Regions from separate parts of the Streptomyces sp. NPDC038280 genome, predicted to be linked through region 1. Evidence: riboswitches for the same ligand, from Rfam matches in the RefSeq annotation. Region 1 holds a riboswitch; the other holds the start of a gene.
What was found. A riboswitch is a leader RNA that binds a small molecule or an ion and turns the genes downstream of it on or off. The one in region 1 is predicted to bind cyclic di-AMP.
Positions count from the first base shown of each region.

Region 2: it holds a riboswitch for cyclic di-AMP, as region 1 does, so the genes downstream of both, ACZ7J0_RS04540 (M23 family metallopeptidase) here and ACZ7J0_RS22210 (transglycosylase family protein) in region 1, are expected to answer to the same signal.

Region 1 is NZ_JBVJYZ010000011.1:91,709-95,913, forward strand. Features, by position in the region: gene eno (phosphopyruvate hydratase) at 1-638, opposite strand, end outside; gene ACZ7J0_RS22210 (transglycosylase family protein) at 921-1,607, opposite strand; cyclic di-AMP (ydaO/yuaA leader) riboswitch at 1,613-1,779, opposite strand; gene ACZ7J0_RS22215 (transglycosylase family protein) at 2,039-3,037, opposite strand; gene ACZ7J0_RS22220 (cytochrome P450 family protein) at 3,163-4,205, opposite strand, start outside.
Region 2 is NZ_JBVJYZ010000001.1:1,016,087-1,020,291, forward strand. Features, by position in the region: gene ACZ7J0_RS04530 (HPr family phosphocarrier protein) at 1-190, shown strand, start outside; gene ACZ7J0_RS04535 (GntR family transcriptional regulator) at 362-1,033, opposite strand; gene ACZ7J0_RS04540 (M23 family metallopeptidase) at 1,265-2,044, opposite strand; cyclic di-AMP (ydaO/yuaA leader) riboswitch at 2,058-2,224, opposite strand; gene ACZ7J0_RS04545 (M16 family metallopeptidase) at 2,423-3,805, opposite strand; gene ACZ7J0_RS04550 (M16 family metallopeptidase) at 3,832-4,205, opposite strand, start outside.

The DNA.
Region 1 (4,205 bases):
TTCGGAGCGAAGCCGCCCTCGTCGCCGAGGCCGGTGGACAGGCCCTTGCGCTTCAGGACGGCCTTGAGGGTGTGGTAGACCTCGGTGCCCCAGCGCAGCGCCTCGGAGAACGACTCGGCGCCGATCGGCGCGATCATGAACTCCTGGATGTCCACGTTGGAGTCGGCGTGCGAGCCGCCGTTCAGGATGTTCATCATCGGAACGGGCAGCAGGTGCGCGTTCGGGCCGCCGAGGTAGCGGAAGAGCGGGAGGTCGGACGCCTCGGAGGCGGCGTGCGCGACGGCGAGGGAGACGCCGAGGATGGCGTTGGCGCCGAGCGAGGCCTTGTTGTCGGTGGCGTCCAGGTCGAACATCGCCTGGTCGATCAGGCGCTGCTCGGTGGCGTCGTAGCCGACGAGCTCCGGGCCGATCTGCTCGATGACGGCGAGGACGGCCTTCTCGACACCCTTGCCCTGGTAGCGGCTCTGGTCACCGTCGCGGAGCTCGATGGCCTCGAACGCTCCGGTGGAGGCGCCGGACGGGACTGCAGCACGGCCGGTGCTGCCATCGTCGAGGCCCACCTCGACCTCGACCGTGGGGTTGCCTCGGGAGTCCAGGATTTCCCGGGCTACGACGACGTCGATGGACGGCACGAGCATCTCCTTCTGGGATGTGAAGCTAGATGTGACGCATGCGGTGCAGGGTCTCTTTGGCCTTGCGGCAAGAGCCTAACCGGCTCCGGGGCCCAGACCAGCCGGGCGCCCGGACCGTGGGACGAAAAAGGACCCAAGGGCCTGCTTTGCGGGGCAAACGACACAAGTTCTACTGGACGGTAACCGCTCTGGTGCGGGCCTGGACGCGGGAAACCCCGGCCCGGCGCGTACGGGGGAAGGGAGCGCCGGACCGGGGTGGTCACTGCGGGTCTGCCGTGGAACAGGCCCTTACTTGAGGTGCAGCTGCTGACCCGGGTAGATGAGGTCGGCGTCCTCGACGATGTCCTTGTTCAGCTCGAAGAGCTTCGCCCAGCCGCCCTTGACGTGCTTCGCCTCGGCGATGGTGCTGAGCGTGTCGCCGCCCTTGACCTTGTACTCGCCGTCGCCCTTCTTGACCTTCTTGCCGGTCGGGGTGGTGACGGTCTTCTTCGCCGCGGCCTTCGGCGCGGTGCGCTGCTGGCTGCGCGTGGTCGGCTGCTCGGCCTTGCGCTCGGGCTGCTTCGGCGCGGCGGCCGGCGCGGGCTCGGAGCCGGCGTCGTTCGAGGCGCCGGACAGGCCCACGCCACAGCTCGGCCAGGCACCCTTGCCCTGGCTCGCCAGCACCTTCTCGGCGACGGCTATCTGCTGCGACTTGGAGGCCTGGTCGGCGGAGGAGGCGTAGGCGGTGCCGCCGTACGCCGCCCAGGTGGAGGACGAGAACTGCAGGCCGCCGTAGTAGCCGTTGCCGGTGTTGATGGACCAGTTGCCGCCCGACTCGCACTGGGCGACGGTGTCCCACTCGGAGGTGGTGGCGGCGGAGGCGGCGTTCGCGCCCAGCAGCGGGGCGGCGACGGCGGCACCGGTGATGCCGGCGAACGCGGCGAAGCGGACGGCCTTGGACGGGCGGCGGTGCTTGTTCTTGCCGGAAAGCAGCATGGAGTTGTTCCCCTCACCGACGCCTGCGAGGTGAGCTGTCGGGTTCGGGCTGGTGGTGCCCGGTCGCGTGTCCGCGACTTCACCCCAAGCCGGTCCTCAGGTCGTCTGTCTCAACGACCGGGCCCGGCACTTACCTTGGGTCCCCCGCTCCTGCCTACGGCGCATGACGCGACGACTGTTCCCCTCGACCGGCGGCAGGACTCGGCGTTCCGGTCGGTGGGGCCCGCGATGGCGAGCGGTGACGACCGTAAACACAGACCCGCCTCAAGTTCAAAGACGGACATCAGGGGCAATCCCGCCCTACTCGCCTTCCATTGCGCGGCATTTGCGCAGGTGAGGCAGGGAAGAGCGGGACTTCACGGCCAAGGGGCGCCAGTTGGGGCAAAGAGACTCATGTCTCAGTCGAACAGAAGCGGACATAGGCGCCCGAACTACCCCTGCTTCACTCCCAGATCAAGGCTCTGGCCGGGGAGGATGAGGTCCGGATCGCCGCCCACGGTCTGCCGGTTGGCGTCATACAGGGCGGGCCAGCCGCCGGCGATGTCCTGCTCCTCGGCGATGGCGGAGAGATTGTCGCCGGGCTGGACGGTGTACGCGGCCGGAGCCTTGTCCGCCGTGTCGCCCTTGCCGGTTCCGGGCGGTTCGGTGCCGTCAGGATTCGTGCCCGTTTCATCCGCGACGCCCGTATCGGGCAGATTCGATGCGTCTCGGGTGGGAGCGTCACCACGTGAGGCGTGCTGTCCGTTATCGCGCTCATCGATGGAATTGCCCGCATCGGCGCCGGTGGACCCGGTCGTCTCCTCGGGGGAGGGCGCGCCGCGGTGCTTGCCGGTGCCGGCGTCGGGGGTCTGTCCGGTCCCGGAAGGCGCGGGAGTGCCGGGGGTGAGCGACTCGACGGGCTGCGACGGCTCCGTACCGGGGGCCGGCGTGACGGGCGCCGCGGGGTCGGTGGGAAGGAGAGGGGTCGTCGGGGTCGTCGGGGTGGCGGGCGCGGTGGGTGTCGCGGTCCCGGCGGACCCCGGCTCGTCACCCGGGTCGACGCCCGGCGTGGTGCCGTCGTTCGAGAGCCCCGCTATCCCGGCGCAGGTAGCCCACGCGGCGGCGCCCTGCGCGGCCAGCGCCTTCTCGGCGATCGCGATCTGCTGGGAGCGGCTGGCGAGGTCGGCGCGCGGGGCGTAATCCGTACCGCCGAAGTCCTCCCAGGTGGCCTGGGTGAACTGGAGGCCGCCGTACAGACCGTTGCCGAAGTCCGCACTCCACATCCCGCCGGACTCGCACTCGGCGACCCGGTCCCAGGTCGCGGCGTCGGCGGCGGACGCGGAGCCCGCCCCGAGCAGAGGGATGGCGATGGCCGATCCGGTCACCCCTGCCGCGACGATGAGGGCGGGGGCCTGGCGAGGTCGGCGGTGCCGTCCGTTCCCGGAGCGCATACGGGTTGCCTTCCGTGTGACTGGTGTGACTCGGTTGAGATTGACGGTGAACGTAGCGGCATTCGAACGTCAGTCACAAGTCGATGCAGAGGAGATCACATAAAAGTCACAGTCTTGACGACCCGTCAGTTCTGGTGGGGTGTGAACTCCACCGGAAGCGTGCGCAGTCCACGCATGATGAGCCCCCCACGCCAGCGCAAATCGGCCGGATCGACCGCAAGCCGCACATCGGGCAGCCGGGTCAACAGCGTCGCGAGCGCGGTCTGTCCCTCCAAGCGGGCGAGGGGCGCGCCGAGGCAGTAGTGGATGCCGTGCCCATAGCCGAGGTGCTGGTTGTCGCGCCTGGACAGATCGAGGGTGTCGGGCTCGTCGAAGCGCGCGGGGTCACGGTCGGCGGCCGCGAGCACCACAAGTACCGGATCCCCAGCGGCGATTCGCTCTCCCGCGAGGGTGATGTCCTCGGTCGCGAAGCGCCAGGTCGCGAGCTCCACGGGTCCGTCGTAACGCAGGAGTTCCTCCACCCCCGTCTCCAGCAGCCCGTACTCCCCCGCCGCGAGGGACTCCTGGAGTCGGCTCCGCTGGCAAGGGTTGCGCAACAGGGCATACACCCCATTGCCGATGAGATTGACAGTGGTCTCGAAACCGGCGAAAAGGAGGATGAAGGCCATGGCGGCGGCTTCGTTCTCGGTCAGGTGCTCGCCATGGTCGGAGGCCTTGATGAGCCCCGAGATGAGGTCGTCCCCCGGCTCCTCCCTCTTACGGTGGATCAGCTCGGCGAGATAGCCCCGCATCTTCTTCACCGACCGGGCGACCCCACCACGCGGACCGCCGCCGTGCCGGATCATCATGCCCGCCCAGTCCCGGAAGTCGTCCTGGTCCTCGCGCGGGACGCCGAGCAGGTCACAGATGGCGTAGATGGGGAGCGGGAAGGCGAAGTCATGGATCAGGTCCGCGCTCCCCTTCTCCACGAAGCCGTCGATCAGCTGATCCGTCAGCTCCTGCACGCGCGGCGCGAACTCCGCCACGCGGCGCGGGGTGAACGCCTTCGACACGAGCCGGCGCAGCCGGGTGTGGTCGGGCGGATCGATGTTGAGCAGATGCGTCATCAGCTCGGCCTTGCGCTCCCCGGGGATCCCGGTCTTCCCCTTCGCGTGCGCGGGCTCGTCAT
Region 2 (4,205 bases), on a different contig from region 1:
CCCCGTGACGATCGCCAAGGCCGACGGCAACCCGGTCAACGCCGCGTCCATGCTGGCGGTGCTCGGTCTTGGTGCCCAGGGTGGCGAGGAGATCCTGCTCGCGTCGGACGCCGAGGGCGCCGAGGTGGCCCTGGACCGTCTGGCGAAGCTGGTCGCCGAGGGTCTCGACGAGCTCCCCGAGACCGTCTGAACCATCGGGGCGCGGGCGCGCTCGGCGGCATTTCGAATTGCGGCGGAGCCGCACTGCCCGGGAATTCTCCCGGCAGTGCGGCTCTTCTGCTTTTCGCCGCCTCCATTCCCCGTCGGCGGGCAGCAGAATTAACGCCCCCCATTTCCTCGTTCTTTGTATACGGCGCGTTTGTTAATTGCGGGCGCTCGCCGTGTTTACTGCGTGTTGCGAGGTTCTCACAGGGCCGCGCAACCGGTGCATGGGAGCCGAACGCTCGGCGTGCAGCGCGGTCAGCGCCCGGGCCCGCTCCGCGTCGCCGCGCGCCACGGCGTCGACGATCGCGCCGTGCTCGGCCCAGGCCTCGACCGGCTCCGCCGGGAGCTCGACCGCGTACATCCAGGCGATCTTGTGTCGCAGCTGGGTGAGCAGCGCGGTGAGCCCGGGGCTGCCGGACGCCTGGGCCAGCGTCTCGTGGAACCAGCCGCCCAGCGAGCGCAGATCCTCGCCCTGGCCGCGCCTGGCCCGCTCCTGACCCAGCCTGACCAGGCCGCGCAGCACCTTGAGGTGGGCCTCGGTGCGGCGCTCGGCGGCGCGTGCGGCCCCCATCGGCTCCAGCAGCGCACGGATCTCCAGAAGGTCGGCGGCCTCCCGGTCACTCGGCTCGGCGACACAGGCGCCGGCGTGGCGGCGGGTGACGACGAAGCCCTCGGACTCCAGGGTGCGCAGGGCCTCGCGGACCGGGACGCGCGAGACTCCGTAGCGGCGCGCGAGCTGTTCCTCGGTCAGCCGGCTGCCGCGTCCGAAGACACCCGCGACGATGTCGTCGCGGATCGCCGTGCATACCGAATGCGCGGGAATGCGCATGTTCAACCTCCGCCTTAATCCGCGCTAAACCCATCCGACTGATGCCTGTTCGTGAACTCACTGTTAGTGAACTGTATTGCAGCTGGGCGGGATTTCCGATGGCTGCCGGAAATCCATGGATATCTTTTGGCCAGAACCCGGCACGGTGGGCTCCCGGTACGCCGAAGGCCCCGGCTCGCGAGGAGCCGGGGCCTTCGGGACGCGCGGGGCGCGAGAAGCGGTCGGTCGGGGTCAGACGTTGACGCCCTTGGAGCGCAGGTAGGCGATCGGGTCGATGTCGGAGCCGTACTCCGGGCTCGTCCGGGCCTCGAAGTGCAGGTGCGGGCCGGTGGAGTTGCCCGTCGAGCCGGAGAGGCCGATCTGCTGGCCCGGGGTGACGGACTGGCCGACCGAGACACCGATCGACGAGAGGTGGCCGTACTGCGTGTACGTGCCGTCCTTCATCCGGATCACGATGTTGTTGCCGTACGCGCCGCCCCAGCCGGCCTCCACGACGGTGCCGGAGCCGACGGCCACGACCTTGGTGCCGGAGGCGGCCCGGAAGTCGACGCCGGAGTGACTGCCCGAGGACCAGAGCGAGCCGCCGGTCTTGTAGCCGGTGGTGACGAACGAGCCGGCGATCGGGAGACGGTAGGAGTTGAGGAGCTTGCGCTCGGCCTCACGGGCGGCGCGCTCCTTGGCCTCACGGATCTCCTTGGCGCGGGCCTCGGCCTTGCGCTTGGCCTCGGCACGGGCCCTGGCCTCCGCCTTCGCCTTGGCTATGGCCTCCACGGCCTCGCGCTCCTGGGCGGCGGCCTGCGCGTTGATGCGGTCGGCGAGCGAGTCGGCGACGACGACCTGGGTGAGGCCGGTGTCCACGGGGAGGGGCTCCGTGTCGGCGGCGAGCGCCGGGGAGGCGAGTGATCCGATGACGCCGGTGGTGGCGAGCGCCGCGACTCCGGCGACGTGCGCGCTTCGGCGGGTCAGGCGGCTCGGGGCACGGTGCTTCCCGGTGGCACGGGTGAACGCCATGTAGTGGCTGATCCTTTCCTTCCTTCTCGCCTACCGGGTTAGCTGACGGGTTCGGAGCAGGAAGGTCTCCTACGGGCCCCTCCGCACGCGAGGCGCGAAGGCGTCCGATTCACCCCAGGGACTGATTGGGTCCCCGGCTCCCCAGGCTCGCGCCTGACGGGGACTCGGCGATGGCTGCCCGATGCCGCGGGTGCGGCGGGTGCAACTGGCGGACAGCGCCCATGACGCTAAGCGGATCGTCTTTCAATCACCAAACAGACACGCTGTTTTGTAGTGCACGCCACATGCCATACACTCCGCTTCCCTCCCAATCCAGACAAAAGGGAGGACCCCGACGTAACGTGACGTCGGGGTCCCCGATCCTCGGGACGCTGTCAATCAGCCGGTGACGACGGTCACTTCACCGATGCCGAGCGCCCTGACGGGCTCCTCGATCTCCGCGGCGTCACCCACGAGGACCGTCACCAGACGGTCCACCGGGAAGGCGTTGACGACGGCCGCCGTCGCCTCCACCGTGCCGGTCTCCGCGAGGCGCGCGTACAGCTGCGCCTGGAAGTCGTCGGGCAGGTGCTGCTCGACCTGGTCGGCGAGCGTGGCGGCGACGGACGCCGCCGTCTCGTACTTGAGCGGGGCGACACCCACCAGGTTCTGCACCGCGACATCGCGCTCGGCGTCGGTGAGGCCCTCGGCGGCGAGCTTGCGCAGGACCTTCCACAGATCGTCCAGCGCCGGGCCGGTGTTGGGGGTGTCGACCGAGCCGCTGATCGCGAGCATCGCGGCGCCGGTGGCCCCTCCCGGGGACGTGGGAGCGGACGAGCGCAGCACCTGCCCGAAGGCCCGCACTCCGTAGGTGTAGCCCTTCTCCTCGCGAAGGACCCGGTCCAGACGGGACGTCAGGGTCCCGCCGAGGCAGTACGTGCCGAGCACTTGGGCCGGCCACACACGGTCGTGCCGGTCGGCTCCGATGCGGCCGATCAGCAGCTGCGTCTGTACAGCGCCGGGACGGTCCACGATCACCACGCGGCCGGTGTCGTCGGCGGTGATCGGCGGCACCGGGCGGGGCTCGGCGGTGTTCCCGGTCCAGTCGCCGATGGAGTCGGCGAGCACCGCGTCCAGGTCGACGTCCGTCAGATCGCCGACGATCACCGCGGTGGCCGTGGCGGGCCGGACATGGGCTTCGTAGAAGGCCCGTACGGCGGCCGAGTCGATGCCGGCGACGGTCTCCTCGGTGCCCTGGCGCGGACGCGACATGCGCGAGGAGGCCGGGAACAGCTCCTTGGAGAGCTGCTTGGCCGCGCGGCGGCCCGGGTTGGCCGTCTCGTGCGGGATCTCGTCGAGGCGGTTGCGTACGAGACGCTCGATCTCGGTGTCGACGAAGGCGGGCGCGCGCAGCGCCTCGGCGAGCAGGCCGAGCGCCTTCGGCAGCCGGGAGACCGGGACTTCGAGCGAGACCCGGACACCCGGGTGGTCGGCGTGGGCGTCCAGCGTGGCGCCGCAGCGCTCCAGCTCGGCCGCGAACTCCTCCGCGGTGTGCTTGTCGGTGCCCTCCGACAGGGCGCGCGCCATGATCGTCGCGACGCCGTCGAGGCCCTCCGGCTCGGCGTCCAGCGGGGCGTCGAGGAAGATCTCGACGGCCACGACCTGCTGACCCGGGCGGTGGCAGCGCAGCACCGTCAGGCCGTTGTCGAGACGGCCGCGGTCCGGAGCCGGGAAGGCCCACGGCGTCGCGGTGCCCGGCTGGGGCTGCGGGTGGAAGTCCATGCTGGTCAAAGACACGGCAGCGTCGCTCACTGGTCCGCTCCCTCTTCCTCGTCGCTCTGCTCGGCGGTCTCGGCGCCGTTCTCTGCGTCTGCCTGGACGGGCTCGTAGACCAGCACCGCCCTGTTGTCGGGGCGCAGCCGGGCCTTGGCGACCGCCTGCACCTCCTCCGCCGTGATGTCGAGCACCCGGTGGACGGCGCTCAGGGCCAGTTGCGGGTCACCGAACAGGACCGCGAAGCGGCACAGTTCGTCGGCGCGGCCCGCGACCGTGCCGAGCCGGTCCAGCCACTCGCGCTCCAACTGGGCCTGCGCGCGCTCCATCTCCTCGGGCGTGGGGCCCTCGGCGGCGAAGCGCGCGAGCTCCTCGTCGACCGCCGACTCGATCTTCGGCACCTCGACAC